3 regions of the Enterobacter sp. LM3 genome follow, and region 1 is predicted to be linked to each of the others. Evidence: predicted binding sites of a transcription regulator. Region 1 holds the regulator's gene; each other region holds the start of a gene.

The links. Region 1 encodes PurR, which represses purine synthesis genes. Its sites were predicted from a motif close to CANGCAAACGTTTGCNTG; they were not measured.
Region 2: purT (formate-dependent phosphoribosylglycinamide formyltransferase) is a predicted target of PurR. The motif match lies at 1,719-1,736, and genes of this name have one in related genera.
Region 3: cvpA (colicin V production protein) is a predicted target of PurR. The motif match lies at 3,938-3,955, and genes of this name have one in related genera.

Annotation. Positions count from the first base shown of each region.
Region 1 covers NZ_JBJURN010000006.1:97,586-103,230, forward strand. Annotated here, with positions in the region: gene ACJ9N4_RS09355 (riboflavin synthase subunit alpha) at 1-94, shown strand, start outside; gene cfa (cyclopropane fatty acyl phospholipid synthase) at 123-1,271, opposite strand; gene punC (purine nucleoside transporter PunC) at 1,571-2,770, opposite strand; gene punR (DNA-binding transcriptional activator PunR) at 2,886-3,797, shown strand; gene purR (HTH-type transcriptional repressor PurR) at 3,815-4,840, opposite strand; gene ACJ9N4_RS09380 (YnhF family membrane protein) at 5,139-5,228, shown strand; gene ACJ9N4_RS09385 (MFS transporter) at 5,393-5,645, shown strand, end outside.
Region 2 covers NZ_JBJURN010000002.1:67,640-73,284, reverse strand. Annotated here, with positions in the region: gene kdgA (bifunctional 4-hydroxy-2-oxoglutarate aldolase/2-dehydro-3-deoxy-phosphogluconate aldolase) at 1-465, shown strand, start outside; gene purT (formate-dependent phosphoribosylglycinamide formyltransferase) at 507-1,685, opposite strand; gene ptrB (oligopeptidase B) at 1,881-3,941, shown strand; gene exoX (exodeoxyribonuclease X) at 3,938-4,600, opposite strand; gene ACJ9N4_RS02435 (carbon-nitrogen hydrolase family protein) at 4,625-5,275, opposite strand; gene ACJ9N4_RS02430 (DNA polymerase III subunit theta) at 5,386-5,616, opposite strand.
Region 3 covers NZ_JBJURN010000004.1:104,209-109,853, forward strand. Annotated here, with positions in the region: gene argT (lysine/arginine/ornithine ABC transporter substrate-binding protein ArgT) at 108-890, opposite strand; gene ACJ9N4_RS06550 (UbiX family flavin prenyltransferase) at 1,181-1,750, opposite strand; gene purF (amidophosphoribosyltransferase) at 1,840-3,357, opposite strand; gene cvpA (colicin V production protein) at 3,394-3,882, opposite strand; gene dedD (cell division protein DedD) at 4,048-4,749, opposite strand; gene folC (bifunctional tetrahydrofolate synthase/dihydrofolate synthase) at 4,739-5,645, opposite strand, start outside.

The DNA of each region.
Region 1 (5,645 bases):
AATTGATCCGCAAACCCAGGCGGTAGTGGATACCGTTGAGCGTGTGCTGGCGGCAAAAGAGGCCGCAGTAATAAAAGCAGCAGACGAAGAATAAAAATAACCCCGGATATCCGGGGTTATTTTTATCGGGCGACACGGAGCCCATGTTCAATCCCACGGCTAAAGACCACCTGCCAGAGCTGAATATCTCGCGCCCGGAACGCGCCTGCGCAGGCATTCAGGTAATAGCTAAACATCCGTTTAAATCGCTCGGAATAGTTGTCCGCAATCTCTGGCCAGGACTCCTGAAAACGTGTGTGCCATGCCATCAACGTGGTGTCGTAATCCGCGCCGAAGTTATGCCAGTCTTCGACAACGAAATGAGGCTCACTGGCGTTCGCTATCTGGCGTACGGAGGGTAAACACCCGTTCGGGAAGATGTATTTGTTGATCCACGGGTCAACGTTATTGTCAGTGCGCTTAGAACCGATGGTATGCAATAAGAAGATACCGTCAGGTTTCAAATTACGATCCGCCACCGCGAAGTAAGTCGCGTAATTTTTAGGGCCCACATGCTCGAACATGCCAACGGACACAATACGGTCGAACTGTTCGTTCAGATCACGGTAATCCTGAAGCCGGATATCAACATCCAGCGTCTGACAGCGTTCCTGCGCCATTTTTTGCTGTTCAGCGGAAATAGTGACACCCACTACGCTGACGCCGTAGTGTTTCGCCATAAAATACGCCAGCCCACCCCAGCCACAGCCAATATCCAGCACCCGCATACCGGGCTGTAACTGCAGTTTTTCGCAAATCAAACGCAACTTATCCTGCTGTGCCTCTTCAAGGGTGGACGCCTCTTTCCAGTAGGCGCAGGAGTATTGCATGAAAGGGTCGAGCATACGGCTGAACAGGTCGTTACCCAGATCGTAATGCTCTTTGCCGACGATCCACGCCCGTTTTTTATTTTGCAGATTGAACAAACGGGTAGAGGCGACACGCAGCGTGTCTTTCAGGTTGCGAGGGAGTTGGTTTTCCAGACCCGCGCGTAACACGCTGGAGAAAAAGATATCCAGCCGTTCACATTCCCACCAGCCGTCCATATAGCTTTCACCCAGGCCTAACGATCCCTCCTGCAATACGCGTTTAAAAAAATCGGGATGCTTAACCTGCGGATCGGAAGGGGACGATCCGTTAATCGTGATGCCTGCACGGCCTAACAGCTCACTGACGATCCGGGACCAGTTATCGTCCGGAATGTTGACTTCTTCTATACACGATGAACTCATAGCTTCTCCATCACCTTGCTGTGATCAGAACCTTCAAACAGCGTAGACGCTTTTTATGGTTTGTGAGAAATCTCACGGTAATTAACCGCGAGGCTAGTATCCGACGTAGAACAGAGGAAGGGAGATAACCCTTGCCGAAATGCCTTCCCTGGTAAAACGGGAGCACTCCGGCTCCCGTTAACACTTAATATTTATCGTATTTAATCGAACCAAATTTAGTATAGGCCTCAAAATTTGGTGATTCAATAAAAAATTCTTAGCAACCTAATCACTGAAATGCAACATAATTTCGGGTGCGATTATGCATGTGTGGTTTCCGCCTGAGTGCTGTCATTCTGCTCACGTTGTGCTGATGACTGCATACGATAGCCAATGGCGGCCAGCGCAACGGTAACCAGCATCACGCTGGTGGTGGTCAACAGCGGCGTGGCAATCAGTGCAGAAACCACCAGGCTTGCCAGGAAGCACAAACCCAGTTGCAGGGTGTTTTGCAGCGCAGCTGCACGCCCTGTCGCCTGTGGGAACGGACGTAACGCCTGCGCCACGACGATAGGGTAAATAGCACCGTTAGCGACCGCCATTACACAGAATGGAATCAAAATTTCGGCCAGACCAACGTGTGGGATAAAGCCAACAGACCAGGTACCTATCACGCTTAATGCATACAGACCCAGTAACCAGGGCAGCATTTGCTGACCCTCCCATTTTTGCAGCGCGGCGCGACAACCGTAGCCACCGACCAGGAAGGCGATAGTTTGCGGAACATAGCTCAGACCGATGGCGGCCGGGCTATACCCCATATCGTGCAGAATAAACGGTGAACCGGTCAGCCAGGCGAAGAAGCTCGCGGAACAGGCGGCGTAAATCAGTACGTTTCCACGGTAGGCTTTGGTGCGCAGTAACGAAATAAACGTAATGGGTTTTGCCCCGGTATGCGTCTCTTTTTTATGTGCAGGTTTGAGGGCGAATGCCGGCAGCATCAACACCAGAGTAATGGCAAACAGCGTGGCGAAGATCGCCTGCCAGTCGAAATGCGCCAGGATCCAGCTGCCCAGCAGCGGGGCGAGTGCCGGTGAGAGGCCCACCAGCGGCATAATGGTGGCGAAAATGCGGTTGGTGCGTGACGCCGGGTAATAGTCAGTCACCAGCGCCTGCCAGGTCACGGCAGCGGCGCAGACGCCGACAGCCTGAACAAAGCGCAACACCAGCAGCCAGGCCGCATCGCGTACCCATAACATGCCCAGACAGCCCACGGCAAAAATAGCCAGACCCAGTAACAACACAGGTTTACGGCCGAAGCGGTCGGAGAGCGGCCCCCAGAGCAGCTGTGCGAAGGCAAAACCGGCGAGGAACAGACTCAGGCTGGCGCTGATGGCTGCAGCTGGCGTTTGTAAATCTTCCTGCATCGCGGCGAAAGCGGGCAGGTACATATCGGTGGCTAAAAAGCCCAGCACGCTTAAGCCGCCGAGCCAGACTAAAAATCCTTTCCTGGGTTGCATGGTTTTATTCTCTTTAAGGAGGCAGGGGTATGTTGGCGCAGAGTGTAGGGAGTGCAAACCGGCTTGTGAAACGCTAATATTTGGCGGGTGCATTCAAATTTTTTGCAGGCAGAAAATGTGGTCAGATTATTCTCTTGAAGTCGTGGATGCTGTCGCACGCAACGGCAGCTTTAGTGGTGCAGCGCAGGAGCTGCACCGTGTCCCGTCGGCGATCAGCTATACGGTGCGTCAGCTGGAGGAGTGGCTGGCAGTACCGCTGTTTGAGCGGCGTCATCGCGATGTGGAATTAACGCCCGCAGGAGCGTGGTTTTTGAAAGAAGGGCGTTCTGTTATCAAAAAAATGCAGATCACCCGTGAACAGTGTCAGCAGATAGCCAACGGCTGGCGAGGGCATCTTTCCATTGCCGTGGATAACATCGTCAAACCCGAACGTACCCGGCAGATGGTTGTTGATTTTTATCGCCATTTCTCGGATGTCGAGCTGCGCGTGTCGCAGGAGGTGTTCAACGGTGTCTGGGATGCGCTGGCGGACGGCAGGGTAGAGATGGCGATTGGCGCGACCCAGGCAATCCCCGTTGGGGGGCGCTATGCGTTTCGCGATATGGGGATGCTGAGCTGGAAATGTGTGGTGGCCAGCGATCACCCGCTGGCAGCAATGGAGGGGCCGCTGAGTGACGATACACTACGCAACTGGCCGTCGCTGGTGCTGGAAGATACCTCGCGTTCGCTACCCAAGCGTATTACCTGGCTGCTGGATAACCAGCGACGGGTGGTTGCGCCGGACTGGGCATCTTCTGCGACCTGTCTCAGCGCCGGGCTGTGCGTGGGGATGGTGCCTGTCCATTTTGCCCGTCCGAGGATCGACACCGGCGAATGGGTTGCGCTGACGCTGGAGAATCCGTTCCCGGATGCGGCCTGCTGTCTGACCTGGCAACAAAACGATGTATCGCCCGCGATGGCCTGGCTACTGGATTATCTGGGAGACAGTGAAACGCTGAACCGGGAGTGGCTACGGGAGCCAGCTTAGCTGGCTCCGTATGGCGATTAACGACGGTAGTCGCGGAATGGACCATCCGCAACGGAACGACGTTCGATGAGACGCGGGTGAACTTCAATGGACTGTGACTCTTCGCGCTTGCTGACGATCCTGTCCATCAGCATATTGAAGGCCGTTTCACCCAGTGAGTCTTTCGGCTGGTGAATGGTGGTCAGCGCCGGGGTGAAGAAGCGCGAGTTACGCACGTTGTCATACCCGATCACAGAAATATCCTGCGGCACGCGCAGACCCAGCTCATCCGCCGCACAGAGTGCGCCCATCGCCATGATGTCCCCGCCACAGAAGACGGCGGTGGGGCGGTGCTGTTGGGAGACAATCTGCTGCATGGCGCGATAACCGGATTCCGGCTCAAAGTCGCCCTGCACAATCCAGTTTTCCGGTACGGTGATCAGCGCTTCTTCCATCGCTTTCATAAAGCCCGCCAGACGACCGGCACCGGTATTGCGCTCAAGCGGACCCGGGATCACGCCAATCTCGCGGTGGCCGCGCTCGACCAGATAACGACCTGCCATATAACCACCTTCAAAGGCGTTATCGATGACGGAATCGGTGAAATCGGCGCGCGCTTCACCCCAGTCCATGACCACCATCGGAATATGGCGGTACTCTTCCAGCATGGAAAGAACAGACTCCGGGTATTCGGAACACATCACCAGAAGGCCATCCACGCGCTTTTGTGCCATCATCGACAGGTAGGCACGCTGTTTTTCAATGCTGTTCCATGCGTTGCCCAGAATCAGGGTGTAGCCTTTCTGGAAACAGTTTTTCTCTACCGCTTCAATGATCTCGGCAAAATAGGCCGCTTCACTGCTGGTGGCCAGCAAACCAATGGATTTGGTGTGATTAACCTTGAGGCTGCGAGCCACCGCACTTGGTGAGTAGTGCAGTTCTTTGATGGCTGCCCAAACGGCATTACGCGTCTCTTCCGCAACAAAGCGGGTTTTGTTAATTACATGTGATACGGTTGTAGTGGAAACGTTTGCGCGTTTTGCTACGTCTTTAATTGTTGCCATTAAATGTCACTCCAGACCATATCCTAAGCTCCTGAAAAACTGGAAGGTAAACGTTTGCCTTCTCTCACCCTTATCTCGCAACTTTTGAATTGCGGCACGCCAGGAAAACGACACGGGACGTCAGGAGGGGGTCAATGGCCGGTACGCTAATAAATTTAGCGTGGAATTTTGTCCTATCTTGATGAAAAGGGGAAGAGCAAAAGTGGTTATCAGTTTAAATCCAGGAAGATTTTTGATGTAAACTGTGTAAAAATGAGCAAGCTCACTTTCCGTGTGGGGATTAAAAGGAGAAAAATTGATGAGTTCCGATCTGAAGTTTTCACTGGTGACCACCGTTATTGTGCTGGCTTTGATTGTGGCTGGCGGTCTGACTGCTGCATTGCACTGATTTACGCGGAGGGAGAGTGTACTCGCCCTCCGGATCTCCCGATTGTTACTCCTCTGGCAAAAATCTTTTGCCAATTTGTTAACTTCTCATTTTTTGTGATTGATGTCATGCTTTTGACTTCTTTGTTCTGTGTCGCGTGATGACACGGCATCCGGAGTTGACTCATGAAAATCAATTTTCCTCTGCTGGCCCTGGCGATTGGCGCTTTCGGGATTGGCACCACTGAATTCTCCCCAATGGGGTTACTGCCTGTTATCGCCCGGGGCGTGGACGTCTCTATCCCTGCGGCCGGTATGTTAATCAGTGCTTATGCCATTGGTGTGATGGTGGGGGCTCCGCTGATGACGCTGCTGCTTTCGCATCGCGCCCGGCGCAATGCGCTGATTTTCCTGATGGCTATCTTTACGCTGGGCAATG
Region 2 (5,645 bases), on a different contig from region 1:
ATCGCCAAAGAAGTACCGGACGCGATCATCGGTGCGGGGACTGTTCTGAACGCGCAGCAGCTGGCTGAAGTGACCGAAGCAGGCGCACAGTTCGCGATCAGCCCGGGTCTGACGGAGCCTCTGCTGAAAGCCGCAACCGAAGGTTCTATTCCGCTGATCCCTGGTATCAGCACCGTGTCTGAACTGATGCTGGGCATGGACTACGGTCTGAAAGAGTTCAAATTCTTCCCGGCAGAAGCGAACGGCGGCACCAAAGCGCTGCAGGCCATTGCCGGTCCATTCTCTCAGGTTCGTTTCTGCCCAACCGGCGGTATCTCTCCGGCGAACTACCGTGACTACCTGGCGCTGAAAAGCGTGCTGTGCATCGGTGGTTCATGGCTGGTTCCGGCTGACGCGCTGGAAGCCGGTGACTGGGATCGCATTACGAAACTGGCTCGTGAAGCAGTTGAAGGTGCTAAGCAGTAAGCGTGTAGTCGAATGAAAAACGGGCCTTCTGGCCCGTTTTTTTATCCTGCTACGTTGACATTCGCGGCGGCCGTTTTGGCTCTTGCCACGGCATCATCTATATTCTCACCCGTCGCTAACGCCACGCCAAGACGACGTGAACCGTCGATTTCCGGTTTACCGAACAACCTGACCTGCAAACCTGCGCCGACGGTACTTTCAACGTTATCGAAGGTGACGTTCTGGCTGGTCAAGTGCGGCAGGATCACCGCCGATGCCGCCGGGCCGTACTGACGAATACCACCGACAGGCAGGCCGAGGAAGGCACGCACATGCAGGGCGAACTCAGAGAGATCCTGTGAGATCAGGGTCACCATGCCAGTATCGTGCGGGCGAGGGGAGACTTCACTGAAAATGACCTCATCACCGCGGACAAACAGCTCCACACCGAACAGGCCGTAACCGCCCAGCGCCAGCACCGTCTTACGGGCTATTTCCTGCGCACGTTCCAGGGCCAGAGGACTCATCTGCTGCGGCTGCCAGGATTCACGATAATCGCCATCTTCCTGACGGTGACCAATCGGGTCGCAGAAATGAACGCCATCCACGGCGCTGACGGTGAGCAGGGTGATTTCGAAATCAAACTTAACCACACCTTCGACAATCACGCGCCCGGCACCGGCGCGGCCACCCTGTTGCGCATAGTCCCAGGCCTTATCCAGCGTGCTACTGTCGCGGATAAAGCTTTGCCCTTTACCGGAGGAGCTCATTACCGGCTTAATGATGCACGGGTAGCCAATCTCGTTGACGGCCTGAAGGAATTCGGCTTTGTTACCAGCAAAACGGTAGCTGGAGGTGGGGAGTTGCAGCTCTTCAGCCGCCAGACGGCGAATACCTTCACGGTTCATGGTCAGCTTCGCCGCTTTTGCACAGGGCACTACGCGTTGACCTTCCTGCTCAAGGGCAATCAGCATATCGGTAGCAATGGCTTCGATTTCCGGTACCACGAAATCCGGTTTTTCTTTGGTAATCAGGGCGTGCAGGGCGTCGCCATCCAGCATGTTAATCACATGAGCGCGGTGGGCTACGTGCATCGCAGGGGCATCTGCATAACGATCAACCGCGATGACTTCAACGCCTAAGCGCTGGCACTCAATGGCAACCTCTTTTCCCAGTTCTCCCGATCCTAGCAGCATTACGCGCGTCGCTGCAGGTCGCAGCGCGGTTCCTAAACGAGTCATAACAATCCCCCTGAAAAAGTTGCGCGCAGTATAAACGAAAACGTTTGCGTCTGTCTTGTTCCGGGAGCCGGGAGACCGGTAAGAAATTTAGCCAGCCAGAGAATGCGTCTTTCTGCGAGTGGAGGCCATGTTTCGCTTGCATGATGTGTGTGTTTTGCCAACCTTATAGGGTGTGAAACTCAAAAGAAACATGACATGCCACCGAAAGCCCGACGTACGCCCTATGCGATCACCACGCATGGCGATACACGTATAGATAACTATTACTGGCTGCGGGACGATTCGCGCGCTCAGCCAGATGTGCTCGACTATCTGCACCAGGAAAATGAGTATGGCCGGAAGGTCATGTCCAGCCAGCAGGCGCTGCAGGATCAACTGCTGAGTGAGATGGTGCAACGCATCCCCCAGCGCGACATTTCTGCGCCCTGGACCAAAAATGGCTACCGTTACCGCCACCGCTATGACCCCGGCAATGAATATCCTGTCTATCAGCGACAGCCGGTGTTAAGTGCCGAGTGGGATGACTGGGAAACCCTGCTTGACGCTAACCAGCGCGCGGCCCACAGCGAGTTTTATACACTGGGTGGCATGTCTGTCTCACCTGATAACGCCATTATGGCGCTGGCGGAAGATTACCTCTCTCGCCGCCAGTACGGACTGCGTTTCCGTAACCTGGAGACGGGGAACTGGTATCCAGAAACGCTGGAGAATGTCTCACCGGATTTTGTCTGGGCGAACGACTCTGAAACGGTCTATTACGTCAAAAAGCATGCTTTGACCTTACTGCCCTGGCAGGTATGGCGTCACACCGTGGGCACGGCTTCCTCTGATGATGAACTGGTGTATGAAGAGAAAGACGATACGTTTTACGTTAGCCTGCATAAAACCTCGTCGCGCCGCTACGTCATCATTTCGCTCGCCAGCGCGACCACCTCTGAAGTCTTGCTGCTGGATGCCGAACTGCCCGATGCGCAGCCGCTCTGTTTTCTGCCGCGTCGCAAAGATCATGAGTACAGCCTGGATCACTTCCAGCACAGCTTTTATTTGCGTTCTAACCGTGAAGGCAAAAACTTTGGCCTCTATAAGACCAAAGTACGTGATGAGCACAAATGGGAGGTCTTAATTCCCGCCCGGGAACAGGTGATGCTCGAAGGATTTACGCTCTTCACCGACTGGCTGGTGGTGGAGGAGCGTCAGCGGGGGCTGACCAGCCTGCGACAAATTAACCGCAAAACGCATGAAGTGGTGGGGATTGCGTTCGACGATCCGGCCTATGTAACGTGGATTGGTTTTAACCCCGAACCGGAATCATCGCGGCTGCGCTACGGCTACTCATCGATGACCACGCCAGACACATTGTTTGAACTGGATATGGACACCGGGCAGCGGCAGGTGATTAAACAGGTGGAAGTGACGGGTTTCGACGCGGAGAAATACCGCAGTGAACACCTGTGGGTAATCGCCCGCGATGGAGTGGAGGTACCGGTGTCACTGGTGTACCGGAAGGAACATTTCCGGAAAGGTAAAAATCCGATCCTGGTATACGGCTACGGATCCTACGGCTCCAGTATGGACGCGGACTTCAGCAGCAGCAGGCTGAGCCTGCTCGATCGTGGGTTTGTTTTTGCTATCGCCCATGTGCGCGGCGGTGGGGAACTGGGTCACCACTGGTATGAAGACGGTAAGTTCCTGAAAAAGAAAAATACCTTCAATGATTATCTCGATGTTTGTGATGCGTTGGTGGATCAAGGTTATGGCGATCCGACGCTCTGCTTTGGTATGGGCGGCAGTGCCGGTGGGATGCTGATGGGGGCGGTCATTAATCAGCGTCCTGAACGCTTCAAAGGCATTGTGGCGCAGGTTCCTTTTGTGGATGTGGTGACCACCATGCTGGATGAATCCATTCCGTTAACGACGGGTGAATTCGAGGAGTGGGGTAATCCGCAGGACGATGTGTATTATCGCTATATGAAAACGTACAGCCCTTATGACAACGTAGAGGCGAAAGCCTACCCGCATTTGCTGGTGACCACTGGCCTGCATGATTCGCAAGTGCAATATTGGGAACCCGCGAAATGGGTAGCAAAACTCCGTGAACTGAAAACCGACGATAACCTGTTGCTATTGTGCACGGATATGGATTCCGGACACGGGGGAAAATCGGGGCGGTTTAAATCCTACGAAGGGGTTGCGCTGGAGTATGCCTTCCTGATTGGCCTGGCGCAGGATACGCTGCCAGGCCGTGCCGAACGTTAGGCGTCGCCCAGATAGTGCTTCAGCGTTAAGCGGAGCTCCGGGCTCATTTTGTCCAGGTTGTTGTACAGCCAGCGCAAATAGCCCGGATCTTTATCTGCGATATCGGAAACCGCTTTGCCGCGGTATTTACCAAAGGTAAAGGTCGTCAACAATGCGGGACGTCCGGTAATCGTGGCCATATCATCCGGCGTCCAGCCAGATGTATTCATGATGTCAATCAGCAGCGCGGCGGTGATATAGCAGTCGTACAGGGCGCGGTGGTGATGTAACCCTTCCGGCGTTCTGACGCTGAGCTTGCGGGATTTATACAGCGCCATGTTGCTGTATTTGATCCCTGGCCACAGGCGGCGCGCCAGCTTCATGGTGCAGATCCACTCCCCGGGCATTTCCGGCAATACCCGGCGGTCAAAACTGGCGTTATGCGCAACATACCACGGGCTACCGTAATAGTGGGGAATGACCTCTTCAATCCACGGCTTGTCTGCCACCATCGACTCCGTAATACGGTGGATGGCCATCGCCTGCGGACTAATTGGACGGTCCGGACGCACCAGGTGGCTCATAGGGTTGACTATCTTTCCGTCAACAACGTCGACAGAGGCCACTTCCACTATTCCGCCCTGGAGATCGCAAGTTTCGGTATCGATGACGCGCAGCATTGATCGCTCCTGACCATAAAACGCTTAGCCTAATGGAATGATATCGCCTTGCCAACCCTGTCGGCCCAGAGAGCCGGTTAATAACAGCTCGCCTTTATCCGCACGCACGATCAACTGACCTTTTTCATCCCACAGTGCGCTACCGCTACGGGCATTGGCCATTAACACCGCGATGGCATACTTATGTGCAAAGCGCTGCAGCATACTGATGGACTGCCGCCAGCGGTTTTCCCCCACGGCCTGACAGCTGGTAAACAAGGTTGCCTGAGGGTCAAGATTCGGGGAGTCTGACTGTGTATCAATGATGGTGAGCTGTTTCTCGCCGGGGATCAGGCTTGCACCGTTACCCTGAGGATATCGCAGAATGCCATCGTGGTACGGCGTAAAAAGGACGAGCCCTTTCTGGCGTTGGCCTTGAAGATCAAGTGTGAGCCCCGCAATGACGGTAATGCGGTGGAACTGTGCGGCGGCAAGCAGAGGTTCCAACTGCCGATCGCCGGGTGGGGCAGGTAAAGTCGTTGTCCCCGGGCCGGTTAACGAGAGTTCAGGAAACACCAGCAAATCGCATTGCTGCCGTGCCGCTTCTTCAATGAAACGGAGATGGTGTTCGACATGGTCATCTACACTGTGGTGCTGCCCGGCATACTGAGCTGCCGCAATATTCCATCGTGACATCGTGACTTCCTTATACACTGAGTCGCAGGGATTTAAGAATACACCTAATTTAATCAGGGTTTTCTTATCCTGCCATAATCAGCGTAAGGAAATGTAACGGCTCGTTAAGCTTATTTAACTTTAGGTTCGTACGGCAAACGCGAGAGATTGACGGAGGCGAGACGGTGCGTAATTAAGCGTTCGCGAAACCAGTCACGCAGGTGGGCAGGTTGCTCACGTTCAACCACTTCTGCCACGATGGGCATGTTGTAACGCTCTTTAAATGCAACGCCAGCGGCAGCGAGATCGACATTCACTTTGTCCATCTCGTCCTGAGGAAGGGCGGCCAGATTGATCTTCATTACCTTCTCCTTTTTATGCGGCGGCAACG
Region 3 (5,645 bases), on a different contig from region 1:
ATGCACTTAAAGAACAATTAATAGCCAACCACGCACCATAATGGCTCACCTGCACCCGCAATGCACCATGACAGACAGCCATCATGGTGCATTCCCGTCAGTAACGATTAGTCACCGTATACGTTGAAGTCGAAGTATTTCTTCGCCAGTTTGTTGTAGGTACCGTCTTTGCGCAGCTCAGTAAAGGCTTTGTCAAAGGCGGCTTTCAACTCGGTATCGTCTTTACGCAGGCCAATACCGGTGCCGTCACCAAAGTATTTTTTGTCTTTCACGGACGGGCCAGCAAAGGCATAGTCTTTGCCTGCTGGCTGTTTCAGGAAGCCTTCGCTCGCGGCAACTTCATCCTGGAACGCGGCATCCAGACGGCCTGCGGCCAGGTCAGAGTAAATCAGATCCTGGTTCTGGTAAGCCACCACATCTACACCCTTCTCACGCCAGTTTGCGTTGGCATAACCTTCCTGGGTAGACCCCTGGAGAACGCCCACATGCTTGCCTTTCAGCGAGTCGATGGTTGGCTTAATCGGAGAGCCTTTTACAGCAATCAGACGAGAATCTGCCGCGTAGAGTTTGTCAGAGAAGGCAATCTCCTGCTGACGTTTTTCGGTGATGGAGAGAGAAGAGATAATGGCGTCGATTTTTTTGGCTTTCAGCGACGGGATTAATGCGTCAAAGTCACTGCCCACCCATGTGCATTTTACCGCAATGCGTTTGCACATCTCATTTCCCAGATCGATATCAAACCCAACGAAATCGCCTTTTGCATCTTTGGAAGAGAATGGCGCATAAGTTGCGTCTGTACCGATACGAACTGTCTGTGGAAGTGCTGCATAGCTACCTGCTGCTGCACTTAACCCCACGAGCAAAGACAGAGCCAGAACCGTCTTCTTCATACATTTACCCTCAAGTACCGTGATTTTATTATGTATTGTGTTGTGTGTTGTGTTGCAGGCTTCTCTTGCAGGTCTTATGCCACATTGCCGTCTGGTCAAAAAATCGACGTTAAATATGTTAATAAAACGTTGCGATATTGCCTTAATGGTGAAAGATAGCAGGTCTACCGAACGAACCGGAAAGAGAAAAAGGGAAAAAGCGAATTAAATGTCGAGGATATGATCGCGGTTGCAGTTTTGCCCTGAAACAGGGCAACTTGTTTTTTCATGCACTCACATTGTGCACAAAATCAGGCTCCCTGCCAGCGGGTAAAGAGGTCTTCCGGCAGGTCGATATCAAACTGATCCAGCACGCGGTTAACGGTCTGGTTAATCACCTCATCCAGCGTTTGCGGACGGTGATAGAACGCCGGTACCGGCGGCATGATCACCGCGCCCAGCTCGGCGGCCTGAGTCATTAAGCGCAGGTGTCCCAGGTGCAGCGGCGTTTCCCGCACGCACAACACCAGCGGGCGACGCTCTTTCAGCACCACATCTGCCGCGCGTGTTACCAGCGTGTCGGTATAGCTGTTGACAATGCCGGAGAGCGTTTTGATGGAACAGGGCAGGATCACCATGCCGGCCGTTTTAAACGAGCCAGAGGAGATGCTGGCGGCGATATCACGGGCATCGTGTACCACATCGGCCAGAGACTGAACATCGCGCAGGGAAAAATCGGTTTCGAGGGAGAGCGTCTGACGTGCCGCCTGGCTCATCACCAGATGCGTTTCCACTTCTGCTACGTCACGCAGTACCTGCAACAGACGTACGCCGTAAATCGCGCCGCTGGCACCGCTGATCCCTACAATGAGTCGTTTCATGATTTTTGCCCTTGCTGATTTCAGGGCTGACTGTGCAGGATTTTCCGGGGAGTTGCAAGTGAGGGCATTAGCCCTCACTTGCAAAGGCATTAGCCTTCGTTGTGCATCTCTAAGCTTTCAAGATCGTTTTGCAGCTGAACGGCTTTTGCATCGTCGTTACGCAGCGAATCCAGATAGTCGAGATACTGCTGGTCAACGTCTTTGGTCACGTAAATACCGTTAAACACGGAGCATTCGAACTGCTGAATATCCGGGTTCTCGGCACGCACCGCGTCGATCAGATCGTTCAGATCCTGGAAAATCAGGCCATCTGCACCGATGATTTGGCGAATTTCATCCACTTCACGGCCATGCGCAATCAGCTCGTTAGCCGTTGGCATATCAATGCCATACACGTTCGGGAAACGAATTTCCGGCGCTGCGGAGGCCAGGTACACTTTCTTCGCACCGGCTTCACGTGCCATCTCGATAATCTGCTCAGAAGTCGTGCCGCGCACGATGGAGTCGTCCACCAGCAGCACGTTCTTGTCGCGGAATTCTGCACGGTTGGCGTTCAGTTTACGACGCACGGACTTACGGCGTAGCTGCTGGCCCGGCATGATAAAGGTACGGCCAACGTAGCGGTTTTTCACGAAGCCCTGACGGTATGGCTTATCCAGAATACGGGCGATTTCCAGCGCGATATCGCAGGAAGTTTCCGGGATAGGAATAACCACGTCGATATCCAGATCGTCCCATTCGCGGGCAATCTTCTCGCCCAGTTTGGTGCCCATGTTTACACGCGCGCTATAGACGGAGATCTTGTCGATAAACGAGTCCGGACGAGCGAAGTAGACGTATTCGAACAGGCATGGGTTGCTGACCGGGTTATCGGCACACTGGCGGGTAAACAGCTGGCCCTTCTCAGTGATGTAGACCGCTTCGCCTGGCGCGACGTCACGCAGGAATTCAAAGCCCAGGGTATCCAGTGCCACGCTTTCAGAGGCAACCATATATTCAGTACGGCCGTCACCGAGGTCGCGCTTACCGAGCACCAGAGGACGAATACCGTTTGGATCGCGGAAAGCTACCATGCCGTGACCGATAATCATCGCCACGCAGGCGTAGGCACCACGGATCTGACGGTTAGTCGCAGCAACGGCAGCAAAAATGTTGTCTGCTTCCAGCGGATAGTGACGGAAGTTATCCAGCTCACTGGCAAAGATATTGAGCAGGATTTCAGAATCAGACGTGGTGTTAATGTGGCGACGTTTCTCTTCAAACAGCTTTCTGCGCAGCTCGTGAGCGTTAGTCAGGTTGCCATTGTGGGCAAGCGTGATGCCATACGGAGAGTTAACGTAGAAAGGCTGAGCCTCAGAGGCGCTGGAACTGCCAGCAGTAGGGTAACGAACGTGACCAATCCCCATATTACCTTGCAGACGCTGCATATGGCGGGCTTCAAACACATCGTTTACCAGGCCATTCGCCTTACGTAAACGGAAGCAGTTGTTTGCATCAATGGTGATGATACCCGCAGCATCCTGCCCACGGTGCTGAAGCACCGTTAACGCGTCATAAATAGACTGGTTTACCGGCATGAAACCGGCGATACCGACAATACCGCACATTCGTCTTTTCCTCGTTAAGCCACATCTCAGAGCACACTAGGCTCTGGGCAAGAAACTCGACGAGCTTTGCAGATAGTCAAAGAACCATCTGATGATGAAGCTGAACTCTGGAATGAGCTGCGATTTCTGCCAGTCTTCACTTTTTGCAAAACCGGTGAAGGTATCCAGGAAGAACAGTATCGCGGCCACAATCAGCACGCCTCGCAACGCCCCGAAACAGATCCCGAGCACCCTGTCCGTTCCTGACAGACCGGTTTTCTCGACCAGCTGACTTATCACGTAATTCACGATAGCGCCAACAATCAGCGTCGCGATAAACAGCACCGCGATGGCGATTCCATTTCGGACCAGTTCATCTTCAAAGCCCGTGAACCAGACAGACAGGTAAGTGTAGTAATGACTGGCAACAAAGAAAGCACAACCCCATGTCACCAGCGATAACGCTTCACGAACAAAGCCACGGATCAGGCTAACCAGACAGGAAAAACCAATCACCGCAATGATGGCGTAATCAATCCAGACCATATGTGTCCCACGATTTAACGCCCTGTCATCCAGTTCGGGGCGAATTCTAACAGAAAAAGAAAACGTTTGCGTAGGGATTTCCTTCCCGCGCGTAAATAAAAAAGGCGCTGAAAAAATACTCAACGCCACTGGCTTTTTGCGTCTCTGTGGACGCCTTCCTTAACCTCAGTTCACGCTGTAGTTCATCACCACACCGCTCAGACCGGAGATCTGCTTCAGCTCGCCAAGCGAACCTTTCAGCTTATCTTTAGAGGCTTCCGGCCCCACGAGGATACGGGTAATTTTACCCTGCACCGGTGTGGAAGGTGAAGTGTAAACACGATACCCCGCGCCACGCAGCTTACCCACGACCTCGTTGACTTTATCAGCATTTTTCAGCGCACCAAGCTGCACAACGTAGGCTTTACCTGCGGGTGCAGCCTCCTGCTGGGCCGGTTTTGCCGGAGGTGGCGTCTCTGCTGCGGCAGCCAGCTGCTCGGTGGTTTTATCACGCTGTGCTTTCGGCTGCGGTTTGTCGACCGGTTTCGGTTTTTCAACCGGTTTAGGCTGTTCAACCGGAGCGGGCACAGGATCGATATCGTTGTTATTACCTGCCGCCAGACGAGACGGATCGAGCGACGGTGCAGCGGCATCGCCCGCACGCACTTCTTCCGCTGCGCCTTCCGGCGGCTGAGCAGGAAGCGCCTGTGTCGCCGCCGGGAGCATATCTGGCTCGTCGCGATCGCCCGGTTTTGGTACCAGCGGGATTGCCGCAAATTCATCCTGGTAATGCTTTTTCTGCCCGTCGAGCAGACCCGGGAGAATAATCACCCCCAGCGCAACCAGCACAATCGTTCCTGTCAGACGGTTCTGAAACTTACTTGCCACCGGTTCTCCCCGCGTCCATCGCTTCCATGACATGTGCCACCGTGTGGAACGACCCACACACCAGCACGGTATCTTCTGGTTTAGCATCTGCCATTGCAGCATGCCAGGCCTGAGCCACGCTATTGTAGATTTCGCCTTTGCTGAGATGTTCCATCAGCTCTTCAGCCGTCGCGCCGCGTGGCCCCTCCAGAGGAGCACAATACCAGCTATCGACCACACTCTCCATGCAGGCCAGCGTGCCGCCGATATCTTTATCATGAAGCATACCGATAACCGCCAGTACACGCCCGGTTTTTGGTAACGATTTGAGACGCCCTGCGAGATATGCCGCCGCATGCGGGTTATGCGCCACATCCAGGATAAGACGTGGTGATTCGCTGACAATCTGGAAGCGTCCCGGCAGAACCGCGCTCTGAATGCCGTCGCGGATTGCCTGTTCGCTCACCGCAAGCGAACTTGCACGTAGCGCCGCCAGAGCGGTCGCCGCGTTAGGCAGTGGCACCTGCGGCAACGGCAGGTTGTCCAGCACACCCTGGGCATCGGTAAAGCGCCAGCCGTTGGCGTTAACATCATATTGCCAGTCAACATTGCGGCGCAGCAGCAACGCGCCCTTCTCTTTTGCCACCTCAGCAATTGTGTGTGGCATATCCGGCTCACCGACCACGGCGGGTTTACCGGTGCGGAAAATACCGGCTTTCTCACGGCCAATGCTTTCACGGTCTGGCCCCAGCCAGTCGGTATGATCCAGCGCGATACTGGATACAACGGAGACATCCGCATCCACCATGTTGGTCGCATCAAGACGCCCGCCGAGACCCACTTCCAGAATCACCACATCCAGCTGCGCCTGTTTAAACAGCCACAGCGCTGAAAGCGTACCGTATTCAAAATAGGTT